2 regions of the Mesorhizobium sp. WSM4841 genome follow, and region 1 is predicted to be linked to the other one. Evidence: riboswitches for the same ligand, from Rfam matches in the RefSeq annotation. Region 1 holds a riboswitch; the other holds the start of a gene.
What was found. Region 1 has a riboswitch for S-adenosylmethionine ahead of metX (homoserine O-acetyltransferase MetX). Riboswitches for the same ligand answer to the same signal wherever they lie in the genome.
Positions count from the first base shown of each region.

Region 1 (14,786 bases):
CGGCGATACGGTTGTCGCGGAACGCCCAGACCTCCTTGATGAGCCGGTAGTCGCGTTCGCGATCCCATTTGCGTGTGAGGAAGGTCTGGATGGCGTCGCGCCCTTGCAGGAACTCGGCCCGGTTGCGCCAGCGGCTGTCGATTGTGTAGGCAAGCGCGACCCGTGCCGGATCACGGGAGTTCCAGGCATCCTCCGCCATGCGTGCCTTTTGTGCGGCGGTCTCGGCGGTGAATGGCGGTAGCGGTGGGCGGCTTTCAGACATGGGAACTCCTTGCGATGGGCTAGAGCGGCGGACTTTCAAGTCGAACCGTACCGCCGCTCTATCTCTTTTGTTTGAGCATCGGATTTTCCAAAAAGCCGACACAGTGGTCGCTGAATTCAGGCTGCCTTGCGGGCAGAAACGACAGGAAAGTCGATCTCCGTCCTGGCAACCTCATTGACATAGTTGGTCCAGACATTGAGAGCGACATGCTGGACGATCTCGATGATCTGCGCATCGTCGTAGCCTGCGAGCCTGACGGCGCTGAGATCCTCGTCACCGATATGGCCGCGGTCGCGCGCAATCTTGGCGGCGAAACGCACCGCTGCGGCGGCCTTGGGGTCGTTGGACCCGCCGCCGCGATTGGCGACCATCTCGGCATCGTCAAGCTTGGCGAGGTTCTTGCCGAGATAGGTGTGGGCGGAAAGGCAGTAGCTGCAGCCATTGATCTCGGCGACCGCCAGAGCGATGCGCTCGCGCGTCGGCGCGGGCAGGCGGCCTTTGGCAAGCGCTCCGGACAGACTGAGATAGCCTTCAAGCGCAGCCGGGCTATTGGAAACAAGCCTGAAGAGGTTTGGCACGACGCCGAGTTGCTTCTCGACGGCATGTAACATCGGCTGCGACACAGCAGGCGCGGCCTCTATGGACGCGGGCGCAGGGATACGGGGCATCGGCATTCCTTCTCATTGATCAGCTTCGCCGCCAAAACATGGCCCCTTCCATCATTCGGATGTAGCTGTCATATTTGCAATTGATCCTTCCAATTTCCGGGAGAAGTATGGATCGCCTCGAGGCCATGTCGCTTTTCGTCGCCGCGGTGGAGGCCGGCAGCCTTTCGGCCGCCGGACGCCGTTTTAGCATCCCGCTTGCAACGGTCAGCCGCAAAGTCTCCGACCTGGAGCGGCATCTGAAGACGCGTCTCCTGAACCGCTCGACGCGGCAGCTGACGCTGACCGACGCGGGTCACGCCTACCTCGCTGCCTGCCATCGTATTCTCGACGAGGTCGGCGAGGCCGAGCGTGCCGCCGCCGGCGAATACAGCGCCCCGACGGGCGATCTGATCATCACCGCGCCGATCGTCTTTGGCCGCCTGCATGTGCTGCCGGTCGTCACCGGCTTCCTTGCCGCCTACCCCGACGTGGCTATCCGCCTGATGCTCGCCGACCGGATAACCCAGTTGACCGAGGAGCACATCGATCTCGCCGTCCGCATCGGCGAGCTTCCCGACTCGAGCCTGGTGGCCACCCGCATCGGCTCGATCCGGCGCGTTGTTTGCGCGAGCCCGGCCTATCTGGCCGAGCACGGCATGCCAAAGACGCCGAAAGACCTCGCGGCACACAGCTGCGTCACCTTCGAAGGGCTCACCGCTCCTGCCGCATGGACTTTTTCCACCGGCAAGAGCGACCTCACTGTTCCGATCCGCTCACGGCTTCGGGTCAACACCGCGGAAGCGGCGATCGATGCCGCGATTGCCGGCGCCGGGATGACGAGGGTGCTTTCCTACCAGATCACTGCTGCGGTGCGGTCCGGCACGCTCCGCACCGTGCTGGAGGCATTCGAGCCGCAGCCATGGTCGGTCAGTCTCGTGCATGCCGGCCAGGGTCTACTGCCGGTGAAACTGCGCGCGTTCCTCGATTTCGCCGCCCCACGCCTGAAGAAGCGGCTGGTGCAAGCGACGTGGCAGGCCTGACGAACGGATAGCGGGTTCATCAAGTCGGATCGATCTCGCATCGTTTCCTTTTTGCTCGCGCTTGGTGTAACCAACGCACACCTCCTCACCGGGCACTTCCCACATGCTCCTTATTCGCTCGCTGGCGTTCAACCTCGTCTTCTACGTCAATCTGATCGTCCAGATGGTCCTCTGGACCCCGTACTATTTTCTGTCGCCGCGCCACCGCGCCTGGTTTGTGCCGAAATTCTGGTCGCGCACCAGCATGTGGCTCTATGACAAGATCGCCGGCACCAAAAGCGAGATCACCGGCCAGGAAAACCTGCCCGAGGGTTCCTTCATCCTGGCGCCGAAGCACCAATCCTTCTGGGACGCGATCGCCTTCTTCCCCCTCCTGCAAGATCCGATCTACATCCTGAAGCGGGAACTGACCTGGATCCCGTTCTTCGGCTGGTACATTTTGAAAATGCGGATGATCCCGGTCGACCGCGGCAGCCGCTCGAAGGCGCTGAAAGCGGTGGTCGCCGCGACTAGGCAGGAGCTGGCGCGCAATCCCCGCCAGCTGATCATCTATCCCGAGGGCACGCGCCGGGCGCCGGGCGACGAGCCGGCCTATAAATACGGCATCGTCGAGCTCTATACCCAGCTTGGCATTCCCGTGGTGCCGGTCGCCCATGTTGCCGGCCTCTACTGGCCGCGCCGGAAATTCCTGCGCTATCCCGGCACGATCAAGGCGCGCTTCCTGCCGCCGATCCCGGCGGGGTTGGGCAAGGAGGAATTCATGGAACGGCTGATCGGCGAGACGGAAGCCGCCTGTGACCAGCTGCTCATCGAGGCGTCCCAGGCGCCAAACCCGCCGCCAATGCCGCCGACGGCGGTAAAGCGGCTGAGGGAACTTGGCTCCGATACCCCGGCCTGAACCATCTGCTTGGTCGGCAGTATCCCCTAGGGAATCACAGCCAGCGCCGTTGTCAAAACCAGTGTCGCCGCGAACGTCAGATTGATGATCCGTGAGGCCAGCGGTTTGCGCAGGAAGCGCGCAAACGCTGCTCCGGCGAGAAGCCACAGGACATGGATGGCGACGATCATCGAAGCGAGGACCGCCAGCTTGAGCCCTGCATCGAGCTCACCGGCGGACGACGTGCCGGCAAATACGGCGGCAATCGCCACATAGGCTTTCGGGTTGGCGACGGCCAGAAGAAACCCGCCGAGGAATGTGGGACGTGCCGCCCCGCCGGTACGCGCTGCCAGAGGCGGAGCCGTTGCTATCTTGAAGGCGAGGTAGAGGATGTAGGCTGCGGATGCCAGCGCCAGGAGCGGTGTAAGCTTCGGCACAGAGGCAAGGATGGCCGTAATGCCCGTCGCCACGACCAAAAGCACGGCGACCGTCCCAAGAATGATGCCCGAGGCGTAGCGGAGCGAATCGCGCAGACCGAAGGCGGCGCCAACGGCGGTGACGCTTATCGTCGCCGGCCCCGGACTACCCATCACGACCGCCGATGCCAGCACAAGTGCGAGCAATTGCTGCCATAGTTCCGGATGGGAAAAGACCAGTTCGGACATCTGTATACCAGTATCCAGGCGCGATGCGGGCAATGGTATGGCAGGACAGACCAGGGCGTCTTGAACGATCGTGCAGGGAGCCTTCCGGCGCAGGCCGCGCACGGTCCTTGGCTGCTGTTGATCAAGCCGCCGCTTCGCGCTGGCGTCTATGCGCTCGCGCTGTCGAGCTCAGCGATATCGTCCGGACTGAGCTTCAATGATGCGGCGCGGGCGAGGCTATCGACCTGGTCCAGCGTCGTGGCGCTGGCGATCGGCGCCGTTACGCCGGGCCGCGCGATCACCCAGGCGAGCGCCACTTCCGCCTGCTTGGCCGCGTGACGCGTCGACACGGCGTCGAGTGCTGCCAGGATGCGCATGCCGCGCCCGTTGAGATAGCCCTTCACGCCGTCGCCACGCGCGCTTTTGCCGAGATCGGCTTCGCTGCGGTATTTGCCGCTCAAAAACCCTTTGGCGAGGCTGAAATAGCCGATGACGCCGATATCCTCGGCCATGCACAGATCGCGCAGCGGCCCATCGAAGGAGGCGCGATCATAGAGATTGTATTCCGGCTGCAGCACCGCATAGCGCGGCAGGCCCCGCAGGCTTGCCACGTCGAGCGCGGCGCGCAACTGGCCGCCGTCGAGATTGGAAGCGCCGACATGGCGGATCTTGCCCTTGGCGAGCAGTTTTTGGTAGGCGCCGAGCGTTTCCTCGTAGGGGGTGGTCGAGTCCGGCCAGTGCGACAGATAGAGATCGACGACATCGGTCTGTAGCCGCTGCAGCGACGCATCGATGGCCTTTTCGATATAGGCGGCGGAGAGATCTTTCCTGCCCTGCCCCATATCCGACCCGACCTTGGTGATCACCACGACCTTGTCGCGATTGCCGCGGCTCTTCATCCATTTGCCGATGATGGTTTCGGATTCGCCGCCCTTGTTGCCGGGAACCCAGCGCGAGTAGGAATCGGCGGTGTCGATGGCGTTGAGACCGGCGCCGACGAAGCGGTCGAGCAGGTCGAAAGAGGTTTTCTCGTCGGCGGTCCAGCCGAAGACGTTGCCGCCCAGAACCAGCGGCGCGATGGACAGGTCGGTTTGACCGAGACGACGTTTCTGCAAGACTGATCTCCGTGGGGAATGGAAAGGAGCGGGCGAAAAGCCCTCGCTTACCTAGGTCTCACCGCGCCGAGGTCAAAGGCCTGGCCATTCTTTCCGACGGACCACTGCTTCACAAGGGCGCGATCCGGGGGCGCGATCCGCCGCGTTCGAGGTTCCAGCCGATGTCTACTGGCTCTGGCGCCGGTATTCACCAGGCGGCAGTCCGACCACGCGGTTGAAAAGTCGGCTGAATGAGGCCGTGTCCCGGTATCCGACCTGGTAACATATTTCCGAAATACCGAGTTTGGTGCTTTCAAGAAGTGTTTTCGCGGCCTCAAGGCGCCGGTCTTGGATCCATCGGCCGGGAGTGGTATGCAATTCATCGGAAAACCGGCGCGCAAGCGTTCGCGGCGACAGACCGAGTTGCGCACCAAGGAAGGCAAGGTCGAGCGCTCCGAGCTGTTTTCTGGACAAAGTTTCGAGCCGGCCGCGGAACGGCTCTTGCGAAGGCAGCAGATCGGTAAGCGGAAACTCGTAGGGTGTCTGGATCTGCCGCGACGGCGGCAGCACCAGCAATTTGCGAACCAGGCGCTCCTCCCTGGCGAAGCCAAGATCCCGCAGAAGCGCCTTGCCGAGCTCCAGGCCTGAAAAACCGCCGCCGCAAGTGTAGATCCGTCCGTCCCCGATCAGCACACGTGAAGCGTCCCAACGCACCTTCGGAAAGCGACGCTGGGCATCGGTCTTCAGCCACCAGGAGATCGTCGCGCGCTTTCGGTCGAGAAGACCGGCGTCTGCCAGGAAGTAACCAGCCCCGCAATGCGCGGCGATGATGGCGCCGTCTCGTTGCGCACTTGCGATAAGCGGCGCGGCGTGGCGGCTCTCTTCCTCCAGCGCGGCAACAAGCTCCGGGATTTGCATACCGGGCATGGCCAGCAGGACCAGCAGGTCCATACGCTGCGAGGGTTCGCGTCGGGTGTGAAAGGAAATGCCAGGCGTCGTCGTGGCGTCGGCCTGCCGTGCCACGAATTCGAAGGAAATCGCCGGCGCGCCGCGAATGGTATTCACCAACTCGAACATTTCGACAAGCGTCGCGGCGACGGCCGAATAGAAGGTCGACGGCAGCCAGATCACGGCGTGGACGGGACGACTGTCCAAGATGGCTCCTTTGAACAACTATGGCAAGTTTAGCACATAGATTGTCAAATCTGCCAATTCCGATTTTTGCCAGCGGCCTTAGGTTCCGCGACGCCGATGCAAACACCGGTGCCTGCGATCTGGCCGCGTCCAGATTGCATGGCCAGATCGCCCGTTATTGGAGACCACCATGAAAGCAGTTGTATTCGACGCAATCGGCTCGCCGCAGGACGTGCTCTATCTCGGCGACGTGCCCATGCCGCGAATCGGCGACGGTGAGGTGCTGCTCAGGATGGTCTCCGCCTCGATCAACCCTGGCGACTTTCTGTTCATCCAGAACCTCTATCCCGAACCGAAGAAGCCGCATTTCCCCCACCAGATCGCCGGAAATCATGGCGCCGGTATCGTTGAGGCCGTGGGTGCGAACGTCGCCTTGAAACCGGGCACGCTTGTCGCATTCAGCTACTACAACAGCTGGGCAGAATATGCGGCCGTCCCGGTCGCTTGGCTGATCCCGCTGCCCGCCGGCTATCCGGTCGAACGCGCCGGGCAGATGGTGAACCCCATCACCGCCTGGGACCTGCTGGCGGATTCCCGTGTGCAGCCTGGACAGTGGCTGGCCGTCACGGCCGGCTATTCATCGGTTTCGACGATGGTGATGCAGTTCGCCCAACGGCGCGGCATCAACGTGATTGCGCTCGTGCGACGATCGCGCGACAGGCTGGACCTGAAGCGGCTTGGTGCCACCGCCATCCTCGATCTGTCGGGTTTGAAGGTCGGCATCAGGGAAGCAGTCATGGACATGACCGACGGCGCCAAGCTGAACGGGATCATCGATAATGTCGGCGGACCCGTCACTGGCGAGTTGATCCGCACCCTGGCGATGGGCGGGCAGATGGTTATCAATGGCGGCATGAGCACCGAGCGTTTCGAACTGCACAATTTCGACGTGCTGCTGAGCGGCCTCGAGATCAGGGCAAATATCTACCGCTACTTCTTTTCGCCGCCTGTCGAAGCCGACCGGCCAGTGTTGCGCGAAATTGTCGACATCTTCGGCCAACCCGATTTCCATGTTCCTGTCGGCGGCATCCATCCGCTGGCGGAGTTCGAGCTCGCCGTGACAAACAGCCTGGATCGCGCCGATCTCGGAAAGCAGATTTTCAGGATGTAACCCGGACCATCATCCCGAACCGAAGGGTTGCGACGCAAAAAGTGGGAACCGGTTTTCGAGATCATGGTCAAACAACGAAAGAAGATCACGACCCGATCCGTTTCGCCACCTCTTCCAGCCAGTGGTCGCGGATGCCCAGCGCTTCGAGGTGCTCCAGCGTGCTGAGCACGTAGTCCTCGTTCCTTCCCGACTGGCCGACCGCACCGCGAACGACTGTCGCCGCATCGGTGGCATCGAGCGCGCCGGCATATTGCTCGTGGGCACGATCGACGACATAGGCGACCGCCGAGACCGTCTCGCCCCCATCCGTCTCGCCGTTCGTAGCGTCATTGTCGAGGCGAATGCTAAGCATGCGCTCGCGATAGACATTGGTGACCAACTCGCGCTCGCGCAGATAGGTGATGACCTCGTTGCGCAGATCGCCGGGGACGCGGAAAGCCAGCCCAATGCAGGAGCCGCCACGGTCGAGGCCGAGCACCAGGCCGGGCCGTTCGCGCGTGCCGCGATGCACGAAGGAGTAGACGCACAGCGAGCGGCGGTAGCCGTGGAGGCGCGCGCGCCGCGTCTCGACATGCGCAAATCCCGGCCGCCAGATCAGCGAACCGTAGCCAAAAACCCAAAAATCGCCCATATCGCCAAGCCTGGTTGCAGCACCGCACTGGAATCGGTGTTTTTTCAATCCGTCTCCGTCTACCTGATGTTGCCGGAAACGACAGTCCCCTGTGCAACACGCGCTAGCGAGAGCCGTAGCATGACGTCAAGTGACGAGCGTCCGCCGAATTTTCGCCGCCGCCTCTTCTGGCTTGGCGCTTTCATTCTTGTGCTGTTCGGCCTCTACAGCGCCGGCTGGTTCTACCTGGCGGACAAGGCCAAGAGCGAAGCCGACAAAGCGGTGGCCGAGCTCAACGGCAACGGCATCGAGGCCGACTGCGCCAATCTCACGGTCAGCGGCTATCCGCTGAGCTTCGCGGTTTCCTGCGACAGCCTGGCTTATCAGGACGACAACAGGAACGTCGCAGCCTCGCTCGGCAGCCTCAACGCCGTCACGCACATCACCCAGATCCTGTCGCCTGGCGCCGACCTGCGGGGGCCGCTCAGAACCTCCGTGCCGGGGATGGCGCCGCTGTGGATCGACTGGGATGATCTGCGAGCGAACGTCAAACTATCCTGGCCCCTGCCCCGGCGCGTTTCACTGGAGGCCGAGGGCCTGTCAGCCCAGACCGATCCGGCGGATGGCACAGACTCGGTCGAGTTGTTCAGCGCCGGGACAGCGGCCGGACAACTGCGTCCGAACGGCCAGGACATCGACTATTCCGGGAGTTTCACCAATCTCGAAATCGAACCGGATGCCATCGATGGCCGCGTGCTGCCGCCACTCGACGGCAGTGGCGACGTGACGCTGAAGAACGGCGTGGCGCTGATCAAGACACAAACAGAGAGCCTGCGCGGCCAGGCGATGGATATCGGCAAGCTCGATCTGTCGTCGGGGACCGCGCGCGTCACCGTTTCCGGACCGGTGTCGGTCGATGCCGACGGGCTGATCGACGCCGACCTGATGATCAAGCTCAGCGATCCGAAGGCGGTGGCGGCAATCCTCGGCAAGGCCATTCCCGAGCAGAAGAGCCAGATCAAAACCGGCTTTGCCGGGCTGGCGCTGCTTGGCAACGAACCGTCGATGCCCCTCAAGGTCGTCAAGGGCAAGGCCTCGCTGGGTTTTATCCCGCTGGGCAGGATCAAGCCGGTCGATTAGACCACGATTGCGAACCTCCAGTTCGGAGAAGATCATGATGAAACAGGAAGATAGATGAACAGCCCGGTGAAGCTCCTGAGTGTTGGCGCGCTGACGCTCGATACCATCCTTCGTGTCGACACGCTTCCGGCACGTCAGGGCAAGTTCATCGCGTCCGACGGCGTCCAGATCGCCTCGGGCATGGCTTCGAGCGCGGCCTGCGCCGCACGCCGCCTCGGCGCGGACGTATCGCTGTGGGCGAGCGCGGGGGACGACCCCGTCGGCGATCAGCTGGTCGCCGGGATCGGGGCCGAGCGCGTCGATTGCAGCTTTGTCCGGCGCGTCACCGGCGCGCGGTCGGCACTGTCGGCCATCTTGGTCGACACGCATGGCGAGCGCATCATCGTTCCTTTTTATGACAAGCTCGCCCAGGCCGACCCCGAGGCGCTACCCACCCAGGATCTCACCGCATTCGACGCCGTCCTGGTCGACGTGCGCTGGCCGGGCGCAGCAGCTCTGGCCATGGCGGCGGCGCGCGCAATCGGCCGTCCGGCCATACTGGACGCCGACACCGCGCCACGAGACGTGCTGGAACGGCTGTTTCCGCTGGCCTCGCACATCGTCGCGTCGGAGCCGGCGGCGTTCATCCTCTGCGGCGAGGAGCGAGGCCCGCCAGAGGCCTGTGAAGCGCTGGCCAGACGCACCGATGCGTTTGTCGCGGTGACCGGCGGCGCGGCGGGAAGCTGGTGGTTCGACCGCTCAGTGGGATCCGTGCGCCATGTCGCGGCGCCAAGGATCAAGGCAGTGGATACGCTTGCCGCCGGCGACGTGTTTCACGGCGCCTTTGCCGTCGGGCTGGCGGAGGCGATGCCGATCGAATGGACATTGCGCTTTGCCAGCGCCGCCGCTGCGCTCAAATGCCTGCGCTTCGGCGGCAGGCTGGGCGCGCCGGACAGGGCCGAGACACTGGCGATGATGGCGGCTCACTGGCCGGCCTGAGACAGCGGCGGGCTTTCAAATCGAATCGTACCGCTGCTCTATCTTTTTGTTTGAGCATCGGATTTTCCCAAAACCGGTGCCCCTTTTGGTCCGATGCCCTATCCCTTGGCCGGATGTTCCACCGCCTGCCGGCCAAAGTCCGGTACGTCGATGTCCTGGCCGGCCTCGATGATCGAGCGGCGGACGGCGCGGGTGCGGGTGAACAGGTCGAACAGTTTTTCGCCGTCGCCCCAGCGGATCGCCCGCTGCAGCGAGGCCAGATCTTCCGAGAACCGCGCCAGCATTTCGAGGATGGCATCCTTGTTGTGCAGGCAGACATCCCGCCACATAGTCGGGTCGGACGCGGCCAGGCGAGTGAAGTCGCGAAACCCGGAAGCCGAATATTTGATCACCTCCGACTTGGTCACCGACTCCAGATCGTCGGCGGTGCCGACGATGTTATAGGCGATGATGTGCGGCAGGTGCGAGACGATCGCCAGCGTCATGTCGTGATGCTGGGGATCCATCGTGTCGATGTTGGACCCGCAGCGCCGCCAGAATTCCGAGAGTTTTTCCAATGCGGCCGGATCGGTGCCGGGCAACGGCGTGAAGATGCACCAGCGGTTTTCGAACAGGTCGGCAAAGCCGGCGTCCGGACCCGATTTTTCGGTGCCGGCCAGCGGATGGCCGGGAATGAAATGCACGCCGGCAGGCACATGCGGCTGCATCTGCGCGATGACCGAGGCCTTGGTCGAGCCGACATCGGTGAGGATCGCGCCCGGCTTCAGCGCCGGTGCGATTTCCTCGGCGACCTCGCCCGAAGAGCCGACCGGCACCGAAACGATGACCAGGTCGGCATCGCGGACCGCCTCTTTCGCATCCATCGCGTAGGAGGAGCCGAGGCCGAGTTCCCTCGCCCGCGCCAGTGTCGCTTCGCTGCGCGTCGAGATGGCGACGTGGCCGGCAAGGCCTTCGCGATGGATTACGCGGGCCAGCGACGAGCCGATCAGGCCGATGCCGACCAGCGCGATCTTTTCGAACATCGGTGATGTCATTGTTTCAGCTTTTCGGGGTTCAGCTTTTCAGAAATGCCGCAAGGGCGGCGACAACGCCGCGATTGGCCTCTTCGGTGCCGATGCTCATGCGCAGTGCATTCGGGAAGCCATAGCCGGAAACGCGCCGCAATATATAGCCGCGCGCACAGAGGTAATCGTCCGCAGCCGCCGCCGAATGTTTTTTGTCCTCGGGAAAGTGGATGAGGACGAAATTGCCGACGCTCGGCGTCACCCGCAGTCCGAGCTTGGTCAACTCCTCGCTCACCCATCGCAGCCAAGTGTCGTTATGAGCCACGCTGCGCTCGACATGGGCGCGGTCGCGGATCGCGGCAATGCCGGCCTCGATCGCCGTCGCGTTGACGTTGAAGGGACCTCGCACGCGGTTGATCGCGTCGATGATATGCATCGGCGCGTACATCCAGCCGATCCGCGCACCGCCGAGGCCGAGCTTGGAGAAGGTGCGGGTCATAACCACGTTTTCCGCGCCAGCCACCAGCTCGACGCCGGCTTCATAATCATTGCGGCGGACATATTCGGCATAGGCTGCATCCAGCACCAGAAGCACGTTTCGAGGCAGGCTGGCATGCAGGCGGCGCACCTCCTGGAACGGCAAATAGGTGCCGGTCGGGTTGTTGGGATTGGCGAGGAAGATGATCCTGGTACGCGGCGTCACCGCAGCGAGGATCGCATCGACGTCGGCGCGCTCATTGGTTTCCTTGACCGACACCGGGACAGCACCTGCCGACTGGATGTAGATCTTGTAGACCATGAAGCCGTGTTCGGTGATCACAGCTTCATGGCCGGGCGCGAGATAGGTCTGCGCAAGCAGGCCGAGAATCTCGTCGGAACCATTGGAACAGACGATGTTCGCCGGGTTGAGGCCATGCACCTCAGCGATCGCCTCCCGCAGGCGCCTGGCGGTGCCGTCGGGATATATGTCGAGTTTGGCCGCGACGTCGCGCGCGGCTTCTATCGCCTTCGGCGAGGGGCCGAGCGGGTTCTCGTTCGACGACAATTTGTGGACCTTGGCAACGCCGGCCGGCGCCGTGCTTTTGCCCGGCACATAGGCTTCGATGTCCATGATCCCCGCGCGGGGCGTTGGACGTGCCTGATCCGATGCCTGGTTCATATTGCAAAAATCCGTCGAGAACGCTTCCACCTAGTGTGGTGGATTTGAAGTTCCTGCCATTTTGGTGGCAACAGCGCTCAGGAACTTCAAATCCAGCACACTAGAATTCATTGGTTGCTAGTGTGGCGAATCCGAAATTCGCCCACTGCGCTGCTCCAACGCGATGCGAATTTCGGATTCGCCACACTAGAAGCCGCAGCGGAAATACAAGCCGTGGCCTGGAATGTCGAGAGGCGGCGATCATGGGTGAGCGACTGGCGTGGGTGAACGACTGGCCGTTGACGCCGAGACGCTCCGGTCCTAGAAGAAAGGCGAAATCCCGTGGTGATTTGGCCGGTCGGCTTGCAGCCACGTTAAACAACTCGCTAAAGGGCCGTTTGCATCCTGTAACCGGCTTTGCGAAGGCGATGTCGGTTTTTTGTTGTCCGTAGCCGGCCGGACAGTCGCATCGACCCGAAAATCGGAATCGACTTTCGGAAAGCGCGATGGGTTAATGTAAGAGGATGCGATGGTCGCGCTGCGCACTAAAAGAACCAACAACGAGGCCGACGAGCCGTCGAGCCCGGTGTTGCGTTTCGGTGCCGACAAGCCGCTCAAGCTCGATGCCGGCACGCTGCTGTCACCGTTCCAGATCGCCTACAAGACTTACGGCACGCTCAACGACGCCCGCTCCAACGCCATCCTCGTCTGCCATGCACTGACCGGCGACCAGCATGTCGCCAGCACCAATCCAGTGACCGGCAAGCCGGGCTGGTGGGAAGTGCTGATCGGCGCCGGCAAGATCATCGACACCAGCCGCTTCTTCGTCATCTGCTCAAACGTCATCGGCGGCTGTCTCGGCTCGACCGGCCCCGCCTCGACCAATCCAGCCACCGGCAAGCCCTACGGGCTCGACCTGCCGATCATCACCATCCGCGACATGGTGCGGGCGCAGTTGATGCTGGTCGACCATTTCGGCATCGAAAAACTGTTCTCGGTGCTCGGCGGCTCGATGGGCGGCATGCAGGTGCTGCAATGGGCGTCGAGCTATCCGGAGCGCGTTTTCTCAGCACTGCCGATCGCCACTGGCGCGCGCCATTCCTCGCAGAACATCGCCTTCCATGAGGTCGGCCGGCAAGCGGTGATGGCCGATCCGGACTGGCATGGCGGCAAATATTTCGAGCAGGGCAAGCGCCCGGAAAAGGGACTGGCTGTGGCGCGCATGGCCGCTCACATCACTTATCTGTCGGAGGCGGCCCTGCACCGGAAGTTTGGCCGCAACCTGCAGGACCGTGAAGCGCTCACCTTCGGTTTCGACGCCGACTTCCAGATTGAGAGCTATCTGCGCCATCAGGGCATGACCTTCGTCGACCGCTTCGACGCCAACTCCTATCTCTACATGACCCGGGCGATGGACTATTTCGATCTCGCCGCCGATCATGGCGGCCGGCTGGCCGACGCCTTTGCCGGCACCAGAACCCGTTTCTGCCTGGTCTCCTTCACCAGCGACTGGCTGTTCCCGACCGAGGAGAGCCGCTCGGTCGTTCACGCGTTGAACGCGGCCGGCGCCTCGGTGTCCTTCGTCGAGATCGAGACCGATCGCGGCCACGACGCCTTCCTGCTCGACGAGCCGGAGCTGTTTGCTGCCATCAACGGCTTTATCGCCTCGGCGGCTCGCGCCAGGGGGCTCAGCGCATGATCCCTGAAGATTGCAGGCTTTCCGGACCGGCATCTTGCGCCATGCATCAGCGCATGACCCCGAAAAGTTGCAGACTTTTCGGACCGGGATCATGTGCCAGGCAGCGCATGGCCCCGAAAAGTTGCAGACTTTTCGGATCAAGGTCATGCGCCAAGCAAAAGCCACGATCATGAGTGTCAACCACGCCCAGCGCGTCGACCTCGAAGTCGTCGCCGATCTCATCCCGCCGCAGTCGCGGGTGCTGGACGTCGGCTCCGGTGATGGCCTGCTGCTCGAATTGCTGCAGGCAACGAAGCAGGTCGACGGCCGTGGGATGGAACTGTCGCAGCGCGGCGTCAACGAATGCGTGGCGCGCGGCCTGTCCGTCATCCAGGGCGACGCCGACAAGGACCTCAAATTCTATCCCGACAAGGGTTTTGATTTCGTCGTCCTGTCGCAGACCTTGCAGGCGACCCGCAACCCGAAGCTGGTGCTCGACGAGTTGCTTAGGATCGGCAAGCACGCCATCGTCTCCTTCCCCAATTTCGGCCACTGGCGGGTGCGCCTTTCGCTGTTCGTCGAAGGGCGGATGCCGGTGACCAAGGACCTGCCCTATTCCTGGTACGACACGCCCAACATCCATTTCTGCACCATCCGCGACTTCGTCAATCTCTGCGAAGAGCTCGGCGCAACGGTGGAAAAGGCAACCGCGCTCGACGCCAATGGCCAGAAAATCGGCCTGTCGATGCCTTGGTGGTTCTGGAATTTCTTTGGCCAGCAAGCGGTGTTCCTGCTGAAGCGATAACGGCCGTCGCATATGGCGCGCGGCCGGCAAGAGTCCGGAGACCATCTGCGACTGTTCGCCATTCATCGACCAAGTCTAGCTAGCGATCAAGCTCCGGAAAATACGGATCGGAGAAAAACTGGCGGCCGCGCTCGCCTTGCAAACAGTCGACCGGCGTTGCCGCATCGACCCGGAGTGTCGCGGGAGCGGCCCTGGGACCGGCAACACCGCTGACCTCCAGGACCAGCTTGCGGCGTATGGCGGTCACGAATTCGGAAGCGGCATAGACCGGCAGCACGAAGGAACCTGGCCCGCCGGTAACGCACTCGGCATAGTACCGGTCGAGATGGCTAAAGCTGGGCGACGGGCTGATCAGGATCGGCAGGCCGTTGACGACGATGTCCTTTGCCACCGCGGCGTCGCGTGTCGTGGTGACGGGCATCCCGGTATTGTTGGGGCCATCGCCTGAAATGTCGATGACGCTGCGCGTCGCGTCGAAAGCGGCTCCATCCAAAAGCTTGGCGCCGAAGGCGAGCGCACCGGAAATCGAGGTGCCGCGAAAGCTCCTGAACGGGCGCGCCTCGA
Region 1 is NZ_JBVVQC010000028.1:22,686-37,471, reverse strand. Features, by position in the region: gene AC0L14_RS26165 (nuclear transport factor 2 family protein) at 1-262, opposite strand, end outside; gene AC0L14_RS26160 (carboxymuconolactone decarboxylase family protein) at 379-930, opposite strand; gene AC0L14_RS26155 (LysR family transcriptional regulator) at 1,038-1,949, shown strand; gene AC0L14_RS26150 (lysophospholipid acyltransferase family protein) at 2,053-2,847, shown strand; gene AC0L14_RS26145 (LysE family translocator) at 2,874-3,491, opposite strand; gene AC0L14_RS26140 (aldo/keto reductase) at 3,638-4,585, opposite strand; gene AC0L14_RS26135 (GlxA family transcriptional regulator) at 4,751-5,719, opposite strand; gene AC0L14_RS26130 (quinone oxidoreductase family protein) at 5,889-6,869, shown strand; gene AC0L14_RS26125 (gamma-glutamylcyclotransferase) at 6,955-7,500, opposite strand; gene AC0L14_RS26120 (DUF2125 domain-containing protein) at 7,621-8,619, shown strand; gene AC0L14_RS26115 (sugar kinase) at 8,674-9,597, shown strand; gene AC0L14_RS26110 (prephenate/arogenate dehydrogenase family protein) at 9,696-10,631, opposite strand; gene hisC (histidinol-phosphate transaminase) at 10,651-11,760, opposite strand; SAM riboswitch at 12,072-12,149, shown strand; gene metX (homoserine O-acetyltransferase MetX) at 12,269-13,438, shown strand; gene metW (methionine biosynthesis protein MetW) at 13,608-14,222, shown strand; gene AC0L14_RS26090 (DUF1194 domain-containing protein) at 14,302-14,786, opposite strand, start outside.

Region 2 (14,786 bases), on a different contig from region 1:
CCGACCATGATGCCGGATGGCGTTGAGAGCGGGCACCCAGACGTGTATTGATAACTGTCGCCGGGGTTGAGTTCGGGCTGGTCGCCGACAACACCGGCGCCGCGCACTTCCTCGACCCGGCCGGTGCCGTCGGTGATGTGCCAATAGCGTGACAGAAGCTGCACGAATTCATCCGACTGGTTGTCGATGGTCACCTGGTAGCCCCAGACATAGCGGTTCTCCGACGGGTCGGAGCGATCTTCCAGATAGAACGGCCTGACCTGTACTTCGATGTTGCGCGTAACGGCGCTGTACATAGACTACTCCACAATATGTAGACGGAACTTTCGACCCTCTCCGCAGTCTGGTCAACGGGGTGCTTCCCGTCGCTGCCCGCCTCCTTTGCGCGCAGGTGCCGAAGAACAATGTCATTTAAGTGACACATGACAATGATGGTGTGCAGGGCCGGGCGACTCAGCATTCTGTCGAACTGTTGAAACGGCTTTCATGCGGCCGGTTTTTTTTCTGGAGTGACCAGATATCGATGGAATTGACAGTCACAGCCGCCTTCCTTTCCACAGCTCTGCTTCTTGTCAATCTCGCCAGCATCCTGCTCGCTTCGTTGAAGCTGAAGCGGCCTGGCAGGATCACGCCGCCAGCCGGCAAGGCGCCGCCGGTGTCGGTCGTCGTGCCGTCGCGCGGCGTCGAACCGTTTGCCGAGGAAACGCTCGAGCGCGCCTTCTCTCTCGACTGGCCGCGCTATGAGCTCATCTTCTGCGTCGCCCACGCCGACGACCCGGTGGTCGGGCCGATCACCGACGCGATCGCCCGCTTTCCGGCCGTGCCGGCCCGGCTGCTCGTCGGCGACGACCGCATCAGCGGCAATCCGAAACTCAACAATTGCGTGAAGGGCTGGGAGGCAGCGCGCCACCGCTGGGTCATCCTTGCCGATTCCAACGTCCTGATGTCGAGGGACTATGTCCAGCATCTGATGGCGGCATGGCGGCCGGACACTGGCCTTGTCTGCTCGACGCCGATCGGCTCGCGGCCGGACGGGTTCTGGGCGGAAGTCGAATGCGCTTTCCTCAACACGCTGCAGGCGCGCTGGCAATATACCGGCGAGGCGCTCGGCCTCGGTTTCGCCCAAGGCAAGAGCATGTTGTGGAACAAGCCCATGCTCGACGCCAATGGCGGCATCCGTGCGCTTGCCGCTGAGATCGCCGAGGATGCCGCCGCGACCAAGCTGGTCAACGGGCTTGGACTACGCGTCAATCTCGTCGCCTCGCCCTTCGAGCAGCCGCTCGGTTTGCGCACGTTTGGCGAAATCTGGTCGCGCCAGGCCCGCTGGGCACGCCTGCGCCGGGTCACCTTCCCCCTGTTCTTCGCGCCCGAAATATTGGTCGGCGCGGCGCCGCCGCTGGTGCTTGCGCTGATTGCTGCGGCCGGCGCCGGCTTCAGCCTGTCGGCAACCGCCGTCGCCGTGCTGGTAGTCGCCTATCTCCCGGAATGCGCTCTCGCCTCGGCCAAGGGCTGGCACCTGTCGCTGCGCATGATCCCGGCGATGGTTGCGCGGGACGTGATGCTTCCCGCCATCTGGGTGCGCGGCTGGCTCAGCGGTGCCGTCGACTGGCGCGGCAACACGATGACCATCCACACCAGCGCCGGTGTGGAATTGGAAGAGACCCCGTCGGGCGCCTGACCGCGCTTGGCTTGATGATTCGAGCGAAGCCGTTCGGCGCGTATCTCTATCTGGCGGCTTTCAGTGCCTGGTCGATGTCTTCGATCAGGTCATCTGTGTCCTCCAGGCCAACGGACAGCCTGAGCGTGCCTGGCCCGATGCCGAGTTCGGCACGCGCCTCATCGCTCAGATTCTTGTGCGTCGTCGTCGCCGGATGGGTGATCAGGCTCTTGGCATCGCCGAGATTGTTAGAGATCAGCACGATATCGAGCGCGTTCTGGAAGGCGAAAGCCGCCTGTTTGCCGCCCCTGACGTCGAGGCAGATCAGCGTCGAGCCGCCCGACATCTGCTTCTTGACGACCGCCGCTTGCGGGTGATCGGCGCGGCCGGGATAGATGACGCGGGCGATCTCCGGCTGCTCGGCGAGGAAGTCCGCGATCCGGCCGGCACTTTCCGTCTGCTGGCGCACGCGCAGCGGCAGCGTTTCCAGGCCCTTCAGCAGCGTCCAGGCATTGAACGGCGAGAGGCTGGGACCGGTGTGGCGGAAATAGTCGTGCAGGTTCTCGTCGATCCACTTCTTGTCCGACAGGATGACGCCGCCGAGACAGCGCCCCTGGCCGTCGATGTGCTTGGTCGCCGAATAGACGACGATGTGGGCGCCGAGCTGCAACGGCTTCTGCTGTAAGGGCGTGGCAAAGACGTTGTCGACGATCAGCCGCGCTCCGATCGAATTCGCAAGTGAGGCGACGGCTGCGATGTCGACGACTTCCAGCGTCGGATTGGTCGGGCTTTCAAGGAAGAACAGCTTTGTGTTGGGCCTGACCGCCTTTTCCCAATTGGCGATTTCGGTGCCGTCGACCAGCGTCGCCTCGATGCCGTATTTCGGCGCAAGCGTTTCGACCACCCAGCGGCAGGAGCCGAACAGCGCGCGCGCCGCCACGATGTGGTCGCCGGCCTTGGCGCTGCACAGCAACGCCGCTGTGACCGCCGCCATGCCGGATGCTGTGGCGCGGGCATCTTCGGCACCTTCCAGCGCACACATGCGCTTCTCGAACATGTCGACCGTCGGATTGGCATAGCGCGAATAGATGAAGCCCGGTTCCTCGCCCTTGAAGCGGGCTTCCGCCGCCTGCGCCGTGTCGTAGACATAACCTTGCGTGAGATACATCGCCTCGGACGTTTCGCCGAAGCCGGAACGCAGCGTTCCTGCATGCACGAGGGCGGTCTGAGGCTTCCAGTTGCGCTTGTTGCTCGTCATCACCTTGTTCCAAACACCAAAAATGGTCCAAACACAAAAAAACCGGCCGCGAAAGTCGCAACCGGTCCATACGGCCTTTCGGCCCGACGGTCCTTTAGCGACTTGTTTAACGTGGCTGCAAGCCGACCGGCCAAATCACCACGGGATAATGACCCTTTAGACCTGCACCGCGCTTGCGTCAATTGCCGGCATGATTAAGAGGTTGTACCAGCAGGTTCCGTGGCAAGGACCTGCAACAAAACGAGACCTCGCCCGGCCTTCGAGCGGAGCCAGACTTTGCGGCAGACAGGCATTCTTCCTGATCAGGACATTTCCGCGCTGTTCCAGTCGGGCGCGCTGAAGTCGCCGCGCGCGCTTGATGCCGACCAGGTCCAGCCGGCCAGCCTCGACCTCAGGCTTGGCGACAAGGCTTGGCGGGTGCGCGCCTCCTTCCTTCCCGGCCCCAACCACAGGGTTGCTGAAAAACTCGACCGTCTGAAGCTGCACGAAATCAATCTCGCCGATGGTGCGGTGCTGGAGACGGGCTGCGTCTATATCGTGCCGCTGCTCGAGAGCCTGGCGCTTCCGGCAAGCATCTCCGCCTCCGCCAACCCGAAGAGCTCGACCGGACGGCTCGACATCTTCACCCGCGTGATGACCGATCGTGGCCACGAGTTCGACAAGATCGCTGCCGGCTACGACGGCCCGCTCTATCTGGAGGTCAGCCCGCGCACCTTTCCGATCGTCGTCCGCGCCGGCTCGCGGCTGTCTCAGATCAGGTTCCGCACCGGCAATGCGCTTTTGTCGGAAAGCGAGCTGCACGAATTGCACCGTGCCGAGACGCTCGTCGCCACCGAGCCACCGAATATTTCCGGCGGCGGTATTGCGCTGTCGATCGACCTCGATGGCGACAAGGACGGGCTGGTCGGCTACCGCGGCAAGCACCACACCGGCCTGGTCGATGTCGACAAGCGCGCGGCACAGGATGTCGTCGATTTCTGGGATCCGCTCTACAAGAGCGGCGCCGGCGAACTGGTGCTCGATCCGGACGAATTTTATATCCTCGTCAGCCAGGAAGCGGTGCATGTGCCGCCGCTCTACGCCGCCGAGATGACGCCCTTCGATCCGCTGGTTGGCGAATTCCGTGTTCACTATGCCGGTTTCTTCGATCCGGGCTTCGGCCATTCGGCGGCCGGCGGTACCGGCAGCAGGGCGGTGCTCGAAGTGCGCAGCCACGAAGTGCCGTTCATCCTCGACCATGGCCAGATCGTCGGGCGGCTGGTTTACGAGCACATGCTGAAGCGGCCGCAGGCGCTCTACGGCACTGATCTCGGCTCGCACTACCAGGCACAGGGCCTGAAACTGTCCAAGCATTTCCGCGTCGCACGCTGATCGCCGATTAAATCAGACTGTGCTTGCCTGACCTTGTAGGCCGTGCTTGGTTGTGCCCAACCGTCAAGGTGGTTGGAACCAAGGGAACAAGAAATGCAGATTTCAAGATGGATCGCATCGGCAGCAGCAGCTGCCATGCTGGTGATGGCTGCCGGGGCCATGTCGGCGCAAGCACAGGAAAAGTTGAAGATCGCCACCGAAGGCGCTTATCCGCCGTTCAACACCATCACCGCGGATGGCAAGCTCGTCGGCTTCGACATCGACATTGCCAATGCGCTTTGCGCTCAGATGAAGGTCGAATGCGAACTTGTCACGCAGGACTGGGACGGCATGATCCCAGCGCTCCAGGCCAGAAAATTCGATGCCATCATCGCGTCCATGAGCATCACCGAGGAGCGCAAGAAGCAGGTCTCCTTCACCAACAAATACTATACGACGCCGCTTTCGCTGGTGGCCTTGAAGGACAGCGATATTGCCTCGACCGAACCCGCAGCACTCGCCGGCAAGACAGTCGGCGCGCAGGCTTCGACCACCCAGGCCGACTATGCCCAGGATGTCTATAGCAAGGCCGGCGCCGAGGCGAAGCTCTACCCGACCCAGGAGGAGGCGGTCGCCGACCTGATGAACGGCCGTCTCGATGCCGTCCTTTCAGACAAATTCGTGCTGATGGACTGGATGAAGAAGTCGAGCGACGGCTGCTGCAAGATGGTCGGCGACGTCAAGGGCACCGAGACCGAAGCCGGTATCGCCGTGCGCAAGGAAGACAATGCGCTGCGCGAAAAGCTCAATGCCGCGATCGATGCGATCGTCGCAGACGGCACCTACAAGAAGATCCAGGCCAAATATTTCGATTTCGATATTTATTGAGAGGTTGAAGGGTGTGCGTTCTTCCTTCTCCCCTTGTGGGAGAAGGTGGCCGAGCCCACGGGTCTTGCCTCCGGCAAGCCCGAGGACAGGCTCAGCTCGGTCGGATGAGGGGGTGTTCCAACACCTCATTCCGTCCAGCACCCCTCACCCGTCTCGGCGCCGCGCGCCGATCCACCTTCTCCCACAAGGGGAGAAGGAGAGGTGCCACCTTACAGCGCCTTCACCGACACCTTCACCGGCTGCTCGATTTCAAGCGGGTTGCGCAGCGGCAGGCCGAAATCCTTGGCCTCGATTTCGAAGACGTCACCGGCCTCGGTCCTGATGCCGTCGGCGAAGGACAATGTCGCCGTGCCGAACATGTGCACATGCACGTCGCCCGGCTGGCGGAAGGCCGAATATTTGAAGTGGTGATGTTCGAGATTGGCAATGGTGTGCGACATGTTCGCCTCGCCCGACAGGAACGGCTTTTCCCACAGCAGCTTGCCGTCGCGGACGATGCGCGAGGTACCCCTGACGTCGGACGGCAGTTCGCCGATCAGGATCTCCGGCCCGAACGAAGCGTTGCGCAGCTTGGAATGCGCGAGGAAAAGATAGTTCACGCGCTCGGTGACATGGTCGGAAAACTCGTTTGACAGCGTGAAGCCGACGCGGAAAGGGGCGCCGTCGTCGCCGATGACATAGATGCCGGCGACTTCCGGCTCCTCGCCGGCATCCTCGGCGAAGGCGGGCGACAGAAGTGCCGCACCGGGCGCCACCGCCATGGTGCCGTTGCCCTTGTAGAACCATTCCGGCTGCACGCCCGTCTGGCCCTTGGCCGGCTTGCCACCTTCCAGCCCCATGCGGAACATCTTCATGGAATCGGTGAGCTGCTCCTCGCCGTCGGTGCTGAGCTTCTTGTGCATGGAATCGCGGGTCGCGGCGGAGCCGAGATGTGTCAGCCCGGTGCCGGTGAGGTGGAGATGCGCCGGGTCGGGATGGTTGATTGGCGACAACAGCCGCCCCTTCTTGTAGGCGGCATCGAGGTCGACCGCTTCACCGAAGCCCTTGCGCTCGATGAGGGCGACAAGTCCGGTGCCTGTGCGCGCGGCCTCCATCGCCAGCGAATAGACGCTGCGGGCGCCGTTGATGATTCGGGTCTTGCCGCCGTTGCGGGCAACGACGCGGATGGTCTCTGCGTCGTCGAGGATCTGGGAGATCAGCATGATGTACCCTCTCTCAATTGCCTTTGGCCTGGCTGCCGGGTTGGCAAACCTTGACCAGCGCGGCTCGGATAGTATCCGCGCCACTGGTGAACTGTTCGTCCGGATTGCGCTCGCGGGCCCGGTCCCTGAGGGACTTCTTTGCGCCGCCCGGCAGCGCCGCGATGTGACCCGTGCCTCCTAAAAGCGTGCCGCGTTTGAAAGGCGGCCCGCTTTAATCCTTGTTTTATGCATGTCGTTGTCCCAACACGATGCACGTTTGGCGACCTGCATGAGTTCCCTCGCCCTCAAGCCTTGTTCTTGTTGTAGACGTCGAAGACCACGGCGCCGAGCAGCACCAGGCCTTTGACCACCTGTTGCCAATCGACATTGACGCCCATGATCGACATGCCGTTGTTCATGACGCCCATGATGAAACCGCCGACCACCGCGCCAATAACCTGACCGACGCCGCCCATCGCCGAAGCGCCGCCGATGAACACGGCGGCGATGACGTCGAGCTCGCTGCCGAGGCCGGCCGCCGGCACCGCCTGGCCAAGGCGCGCCGCAATGATCAGCCCGCCGAGCGCCGAGAGCACGCCCATATTGATGAACACCATCAGGGTCAGCCGCTCGGTCTTGATACCCGATAGCTGCGCCGCCTTGGCATTGCCGCCCATTGCGTAGATACGGCGGCCGACCGTCATGCGTTTGGTGACGAAGACGAACAGTGCGATCAGCACGCCCATCACCACGAGAACGATTGGCAGACCTCTATAGGTGGCGAATTGGTAGACCAGAAACAGCGCCAGAGCGCTGGTCACCAGGGTCTTGACGACGAACAGCGTGAAGGGTTCGGCTTGGTAGCCATGCCGCTCGCGGCTGCGCCGTGCCCTGAGTCCGAAATAGGCATAGGCGAGCACGGCAACGAGGCCGATCACGATCGTCGTCATGTGCAGCGTCAGCCCGCTGCCGACGATGGTCTTGCCGGCGGCGTTCACGACCGGCGGGATCAGCGTCAACGAGCCGATCACGTCCGGAATGAAGCCGGAACTGAGCGCCTTGAAGCCGGCTGGAAGCGGCCCCACGGAAGACCCGCCACCCAGCAGCGCCTGGCAGATGCCGCGAAAGATCAGCATCCCCGCCAGCGTGACGATGAAGCTCGGTATTCGGTGATAGGCGATCCAGTAGCCTTGTCCCGCGCCGATCGCGCCGCCGATGATCAGGCAGATGATCGACACCACCAGCGGATTGCTGAAAGGGCCGAGAGGCCAGATGACCATCATCATCGCCGCCAGCGCGCCGATGAAACCGGCGACGGACCCGACGCTGAGATCGATATGGCCGGAGACGATCACCAGCAGCATGCCCAGCGCCATCACGATGATGAAGCTGTTCTGCTGCACCAGGTTACTCAAGTTCACCGGCTTGAACAGCGTTCCGGACGTCGTGTACTGGAAGAATACCATGATGGCGATAAGCGCCAGGATCAGGCCGTATTCGCGCAGGTTGGTGACCAGCGCCGAGACGGCAACGCGCGGCCCCTGCTGCACATCTTCGGCGACGCCGCTTTTCGGGACGGGAGCGCTTTCTGTGCTCATGATGCTTTTCCTTCTCCGCGAACGATGGCGCGCATGATCTTTTCCTGGCTGGCATCGCTCGCCGCCATTTCGCCGACGATACGTCCTTCGTTCATGACATAGATGCGGTCGGTGATGCCGAGCAGTTCGGGCATCTCCGACGAGATGACGATGATCGCCTTACCCTCCGAGGCGAGACGCGCGATGATCGTGTAGATTTCATACTTGGCGCCAACATCGATGCCGCGCGTCGGCTCGTCGAGGATCAGCACCTCCGGATTGGCGAACAGCCACTTCGACAGCACCACCTTCTGTTGATTGCCACCCGATAGATTGCCGGTCATCTGATAAACGCTGGACGAGCGGATGTTGGTTTTGGCCTTGTAGTCGTTGGCGACGGCGAGCTCGCGCATGTCGTCGATCACGCTATGGCGCGACACGCCGGGAAGATTGGCCAGCGTGATGTTGTGCTTGATGTGATCGATCAGGTTGAGACCGTAGGTCTTGCGGTCCTCGGTGACGTAAGCGATGCCGTGTTCCACTGCCTTGCTGACAGAGGAGACATCGATGGGCTTGCCCTTGAGCAGCACCTCGCCGGTGATGCGGCGGCCATAGGAGCTGCCGAACAGGCTCATCGCGAATTCGGTGCGTCCGGCGCCCATCAGCCCGGCGATACCCACCACCTCGCCCCTGCGGACGTCGATGTCGATGCCCTTGATCACTTGCCGCTCGGCATGGATCGGGTGATAGACCGACCAGTTCCTCACCTGGAGCACGATCTCACCGATCTCGGGCTCGCGCGACGGATAACGGTCGTCTAGCGAGCGGCCGACCATCGAGGTGATGATGCGGTCTTCCGAAATGTCTTTCTTAGGCAGCGTCTCGATGGTCCGCCCGTCGCGGATGATCGTGACCTTGTCGGCGACCCGGTTGATCTCGTTGAGCTTGTGCGAGATCAGGATCGAGGTGATGCCCTGCCGCTTGAATTCGAGCAGCAGGTCGAGCAGCGCCTGGCTGTCCTTTTCGGACAGGCTCGCCGTCGGTTCGTCGAGGATCAGCAGCTGCACTTCCTTGCTGAGCGCCTTGGCGATCTCGACCAATTGCTGCTTGCCGACACCGATATTGGTAATCAGCGTCTTGGGGTCTTCCTTAAGGCCCACCTTCTTGAGCAGAGCGCTGGTGCGCGTCTCGTTGGCGTTCCAGTCGATGACACCGTATCTGGCGTGCTCGTTGCCGAGAAAGATGTTTTCGGCGATCGACAGCATCGGCACCAGCGCGAGTTCCTGGTGGATGATGACGATGCCGCGGCGCTCGCTGTCGTGGATGCCCTTGAAATGGCACTCATCGCCGCGATAGATGATTTCGCCGTCATAAGTGCCGGATGGATACACGCCCGACAGCACCTTCATCAGCGTCGACTTGCCGGCGCCGTTCTCGCCGACAACGGCGTGGATCTCGCCTTCCTCGACGCTGAGGTTGACATTCGACAGCGCCTTGACGCCGGGAAACGTCTTGGTGATGTCACGCATCTCCAAAATCGTCGAGGCCATCAGGAATACCACTCCTCCGAGGTCCGGAAACAATACCGGTGTCGCTCGCTAACGAAAAGGGGTCCTGCGCTGCGCAGGACCCCGGTTTTTACAACTGCGGTTACTTCAGCTCTTCGGCCTTGATGTAGCCGGAATCGACCACCAGCGCCTGGTAGTTCGACTTGTCGACCTCATGCGGCGTCAGCAGGATCGAGGGGACGACCTTGACGTCGTTGTTGTAGGTCGTGGTGTCGAGGCCTTCCGGCTTGCCGCCCGAGAGCACCTTGTCGACGAGTTCGACCGTCGCCTTGGCGAGTTCGCGGGTGTCCTTGAACACCGTCGAGTACTGCTCGCCGGCGATGATCGCCTTGACCGAAGCGGTTTCGGCGTCCTGGCCGGTGACGATTGGCCAGGGCTGATCGGCCGTGCCGTAACCGACGGCGCGCAGCGAGGCGATGATACCGCGCGACAGACCGTCATACGGCGAGAGCACGCCATCGACGCGGCTGCCATCCGAGTAGTTGGCGGAGAGCAGATTGTCCATGCGGGCCTGGGCGGTCGCTGCCAGCCAGCGGAGCGTGCCGACCTTGTCCATGCCCATCTGGCCGGACTTCACCACGAGGGTCTTGTCGTCGATCAGCGGCTGCAGAACGGACATCGCGCCGTCGTAGAAGAAGAAGGCGTTGTTGTCGTCCGGCGAACCGCCGAACAGCTCGATGTTGAATGGACCCTTGTTTTCGGGATAGCCGAGGCCCTTGAGCAGCGATTTCGCCTGGATGACGCCGACGCCGAAATTGTCGAACGTGGTGTAGTAGTCGACATTCGCGGTCTTCTTGATCAGCCGGTCATAGGCGACGACGACGACACCGGCGTCAGCCGCCTTCTGCAGGGCGTCCGACATCGTGGTGCCGTCGATCGAGGCGATGATCAGTGCCTTCGGGCCTTTGGTGATTTCGTTTTCCAACTGGCTGAGCTGATTGGGGATATCGTCCTGCGCATATTGCAGGTCGACAGTGTAGCCCAGAGCCTCGAGCTGGGACTTGACGGCGTCGCCGTCGTTGATCCAGCGCTGCGAGGTCTTGGTCGGCATCAGCACGCCGATGAGGCCTTCGCCTGCCTGCGCCGGGACCGTCATGGCCGCGATGCCAAGGGCCGCGACGGCGGCCAGTGTCTTGATGATCTTCACATTAACTCTCCCTGGTTGATGGACGCGCACCCTGGGTTTCGTGGGCCGCGCGATCGCGCAGGAGCGCCAAACGCGCCGCTGCCGTCATATCGATCTCCGGTATCCTCCCAATCGGCCCTGAGACTCCGGTTCCAGTCGATGCGATTTTTCTCGCTGGCGACGGTCAAGCCTCAGGACGCGCCAAGGGTGTGGCTCTTTGCCATAACTGTCAAATGCGATCTTTGGTGGTTGCTATACCCAAACTGATATACTGAAAGTGGACAAAAGATCTGGCCGGATTGCCGGCCGGCCACGAGCGAGGAGCAAACGGAGATCATGGCGGCGCTACGGGATCCTACTGGACTTTCAGATGGTTATGGCGAAAGTCCCGGCAGGAGTGAGACCCTGCTGCGCAGCGGCCTCAGTCTTCGCCACATGCGCATGATCGCAGCCCTCGATGACCATGGCCGGGTCAGCGCGGCAGCCCAGGTCATGAACATTTCCCAGCCCGCCGCCTCGCGCATGATCGCCGAGATGGAGGCGGTGCTCGATGTCAAGCTGTGCGAAAGGCTGCCGCGCGGCATCACGCTGACGCCCTATGGCAAGGCGTTGGCGAGGCGCGCGCGTTCGATCCTGCTCGAGATGCGTGAAGTCGACCGCGAGATATCGGAGCTCAAGGCGGGCAAGGGCGGCTCGGTGTTCTTGGGCGCGGTGACGGCCCCTGCGATCGAGCTCGCCGTGCCGGCGATCCGCGAAATCCGGCGCATCTATCCGCGTATCGAGATCACAATGCAGGTCGAGACCTCCAATGTGCTGGCGCGCGAGTTGATCGCCACACGTCACGATTTCATCATCGCGCGCATCCCCGACGACCTTAATCCACGGCTGTTCGAGGCCCGCGTCATCGGCGTCGAAAAAGCCTGCCTGATCGTGCGCCGCGGCCACCCGCTGGCTAAGGGCAAGGCGGTGCGGCTGGAGGAGACCGCCGCCTACGACTGGGTTTTCCAGTCGGGCGGCTCGCCGCTGCGCCAGGCGATGGAGAGCAATTTCCTGAACCGCAACATCGCGCTGCCGGACCGCATCCTCAACACCAGCTCGCTGCTCCTGACCCTGGTCATGGTCGCGCAGTCGGACGCCATCGCGCCGGTGTCGATCCAGGTGGCGAAATTCATCCAGAACCCCGAGGGGCTGGCCGGCGCCATCGACGTCGTCCAGACCGAGTTCGACATCGAGGTCAGGCCTTATAGCCTGATCACAGTAAAAAATCGCGCGCTGTCGCCGGCAGCCAAGATGCTGCACGATTTTATTTTGAGAGAGGTGGGCTGACGGCGTTAAATCAAGCAATCCATTGCCGATCCACTGCATAGCTATCGCAGCTGCACGGCCCTCGGTCATGTCGCTTCAATTCAGAATATCGCTCGAGCGAAGGAACCACACAGGGCCGTGCCGCGTCATAGAAGCGGGCTCCTGTTGCAGCCCCAGGGTGGCTATCGATGATCAGGCTTCTCCTCGTCTTCGCCGCGATACTTGCCTTGGCATGCGGCGGGGCGTGGGCGGCCAAGCTGGACCTAGCCACCGTCAACCAGGCCCAATTCGCCGCCGGCGAACCGAAGGATGCCGATCCGACCGTGTTGAAGGCGCAGATTCTCTTGGATCGCGCCCGCTTCTCGCCGGGCCTGATCGACGGCCGGCTTTCAGAGAACTTCGCCAAGGCGATCGGCTCCTTTCAGGCGGCGAACGGACTCCATTCCGACGGCAAGCTCACTCGGGAGACCTGGGACAAGCTCATGGCAACTTCCACCGACCCGGTGCTGGTCACCTATGAGGTGACGCGCAAGGATGTGCGCGGACCCTTCACCAGGCGTATCCCGGCTCGCATGGAGAGGATGGCCCGTCTACGGCGGCTCGGCTATCGCACCGCGGCAGAGAAGCTGGCGGAGCGCTTCCATATCAGCGAACAGTTGCTCAGGATGCTCAATCCGGGCATCGGCTTCAGGAAGGCCGGCACGACCCTGGTGGTGCCTGATATTGGCCGGGGCGGTCCTCCCGCTGGCGTAGCCCGCATCGAGGTCGACAAGGGCGCTCGCCTGGTGCGCGTGCTCGACCATTCCGGCAAATGGCTCGCAGTCTACCCCGCCTCGATTGGCAGCGATGAAAACCCGGCGCCAAGCGGCATGGCGGAGGTCAAGCGCGTGGTGCGCAACCCCACCTATCACTACGATCCGGACTTCGCATTCAAGGGAGTCAAGACCAAGCGGCCCTTCACCATCGCTGCCGGGCCGAACAATCCCGTGGGATCGGTCTGGATCGACCTCTCCATCGAAAGCTACGGCATCCACGGTACGCCCGACCCGGGCAAGATCGGCACGACCTTCTCGCATGGCTGCATCCGGCTGACCAATTGGGATGCCGAAGACCTTGGCTCTATCGTGCAGCCGGGCACGAAAGTCGAGTTCAAGAACGAGATCGCCCATGCCGTCGACGAGCTTGCTCCGTAGCAGAATAGATTGGCCACCCTCGAGATGCCAAGTCGAAAGAGATTGGGTCGCGAGTTCCAGATCCATTGAACATCGGCTTCGGGAAGAGAATTCGATCGAGGAAAGTCCGCTGTTGGTGGTTTGCCGTAGTCTGCCTTGCCATGTCGCCAATTGGATAAATCGAGTTCCACCGGAACTTTGGCAGGGTCAGGCTTCATGCTAATTTGATCCACCCTTCGTGGAGGTCAGTGCCGTGTCGCAATTGGCAACTTTGCTGCTGGGATCGTGGAGGATGATTTCCTGGACTTATGAGGTCCTTGAATCCGGCGAAGTCAGAGACGCTTTGGGAAAGAATCCCAGAGGCGTTATCACCTATGCTGCGGATGGCCGAGTGATGGTCCTCGTGCTTAATGAAGATCGCATTACACCCAACGACCTTGTCCCTACCCCTGAAGAAAAGATCGAACTCTACGATTCGATGTTTGCCTATGCAGGGACATACACGGTCGAAGATGATCGAGTTATTCACCATATTGACATGAGCTGGAACGCGACGTGGGAGGGCACCCAGCAAGTTCGTTTCGTCGATACGGACAGTCGAATGCTGACTTACAAATCAGCCCCAGCGAAAAACCCCATTGACGGTCGCGACTGCATTCACACCGTCAGGTTCGAGAAGATCGTTTCGCCTCATGACTAACGGTGCAACTCGCATAAGTCCGCTCGCGGGCGACGATAATGGCCCATCCTCATGACGACCGGAACGGGTGAGCGGTCGTTTGATCGTGTGCACCTGAAGGCGCGCAAGGGTGGACATGCGATCTCGCCGAAGCGCCGACGGCGATTCCAGGAACCGAAGCAAAACTAAAACCGTAAAACTGCCTGCAAAACTGGTGGGTTTCAGCTCTTGCTAAATCAGGCACAAACCTTTGCGGAACAAGGTGGAGCGGGTAGCGGGAATCGAACCCGCGCGTTCAGCTTGGGAAGCTGACAAGCTACCATTACATCATACCCGCGCAGCAGCCTCGTTACCACGCAAGCCGGCGTTCGGGCAATGGTTAAGCGTGCACTCGTGCCTTGCCAGCCGCCCGACTGTTACTCCGTCGTGGCAAGGGCATCGTCTGCGGCAAAGGCCGGCCAGTATTTCGAAATTGCCAGCGTGGCCCCGACTGAAGAGAAATGGCCATAGTCGAAATAAAGAAACTGGCCTGCGTCGGCGTAGGAGCAGCGTCCTGCACTACAGAGGAAATTCAGCGGATCGATAAAGGTGGCGCCTTTGGTAAATGCGCGCACACGGTTGTTGATGTCGGGATCCATGGCCATTGGCCACGATGTATCATCGAGATTTTCGCGCTTTGCGAAGAACGCGATTTTTCGAACATCGGTTATGAACTGCGGGGACTGGCCGATGACAAACACGCGCACGCCCAGACCACGAAGCGTATCGATCGTTTGCTGGAGACCGTCGAAACTTCTGGCCTCGTAGTCGGTCCACCGACCGCTGAGTACAACCGTCTTGATGCCGGCGTCCTGGACGATCTTCAGGGCTTGCTGATTGAACGGCATGCAATCCGGGCGTGCATAGGAGAAGTAAGAGAGGATCGGTGGACAGCCTGCGTAAGTATACTCCACGATGTTGGCCTGGAGCTGATTTATGTTGGCGTCCAGGCCTGAAACATAGTGGGCGGCGAACGAGTCGCCCCA
Region 2 is NZ_JBVVQC010000030.1:74,522-89,307, reverse strand. Features, by position in the region: gene apaG (Co2+/Mg2+ efflux protein ApaG) at 1-296, opposite strand, end outside; gene AC0L14_RS27305 (ceramide glucosyltransferase) at 524-1,678, shown strand; gene AC0L14_RS27300 (O-succinylhomoserine sulfhydrylase) at 1,725-2,915, opposite strand; SAM riboswitch at 2,990-3,067, opposite strand; gene AC0L14_RS27295 (2'-deoxycytidine 5'-triphosphate deaminase) at 3,192-4,286, shown strand; gene AC0L14_RS27290 (ABC transporter substrate-binding protein) at 4,380-5,153, shown strand; gene araD1 (AraD1 family protein) at 5,363-6,355, opposite strand; gene mmsB (multiple monosaccharide ABC transporter permease) at 6,640-7,932, opposite strand; gene mmsA (multiple monosaccharide ABC transporter ATP-binding protein) at 7,929-9,461, opposite strand; gene chvE (multiple monosaccharide ABC transporter substrate-binding protein) at 9,562-10,626, opposite strand; gene AC0L14_RS27265 (LysR family transcriptional regulator) at 10,942-11,931, shown strand; gene AC0L14_RS27260 (L,D-transpeptidase family protein) at 12,099-13,103, shown strand; gene AC0L14_RS27255 (lipocalin-like domain-containing protein) at 13,336-13,782, shown strand; tRNA gene AC0L14_RS27250 (tRNA-Gly) at 14,025-14,098, opposite strand; gene AC0L14_RS27245 (acyltransferase family protein) at 14,178-14,786, opposite strand, start outside.
Region 2: linked by a shared signal. The riboswitch ahead of AC0L14_RS27300 (O-succinylhomoserine sulfhydrylase) and the one ahead of metX (homoserine O-acetyltransferase MetX) in region 1 are both predicted to bind S-adenosylmethionine.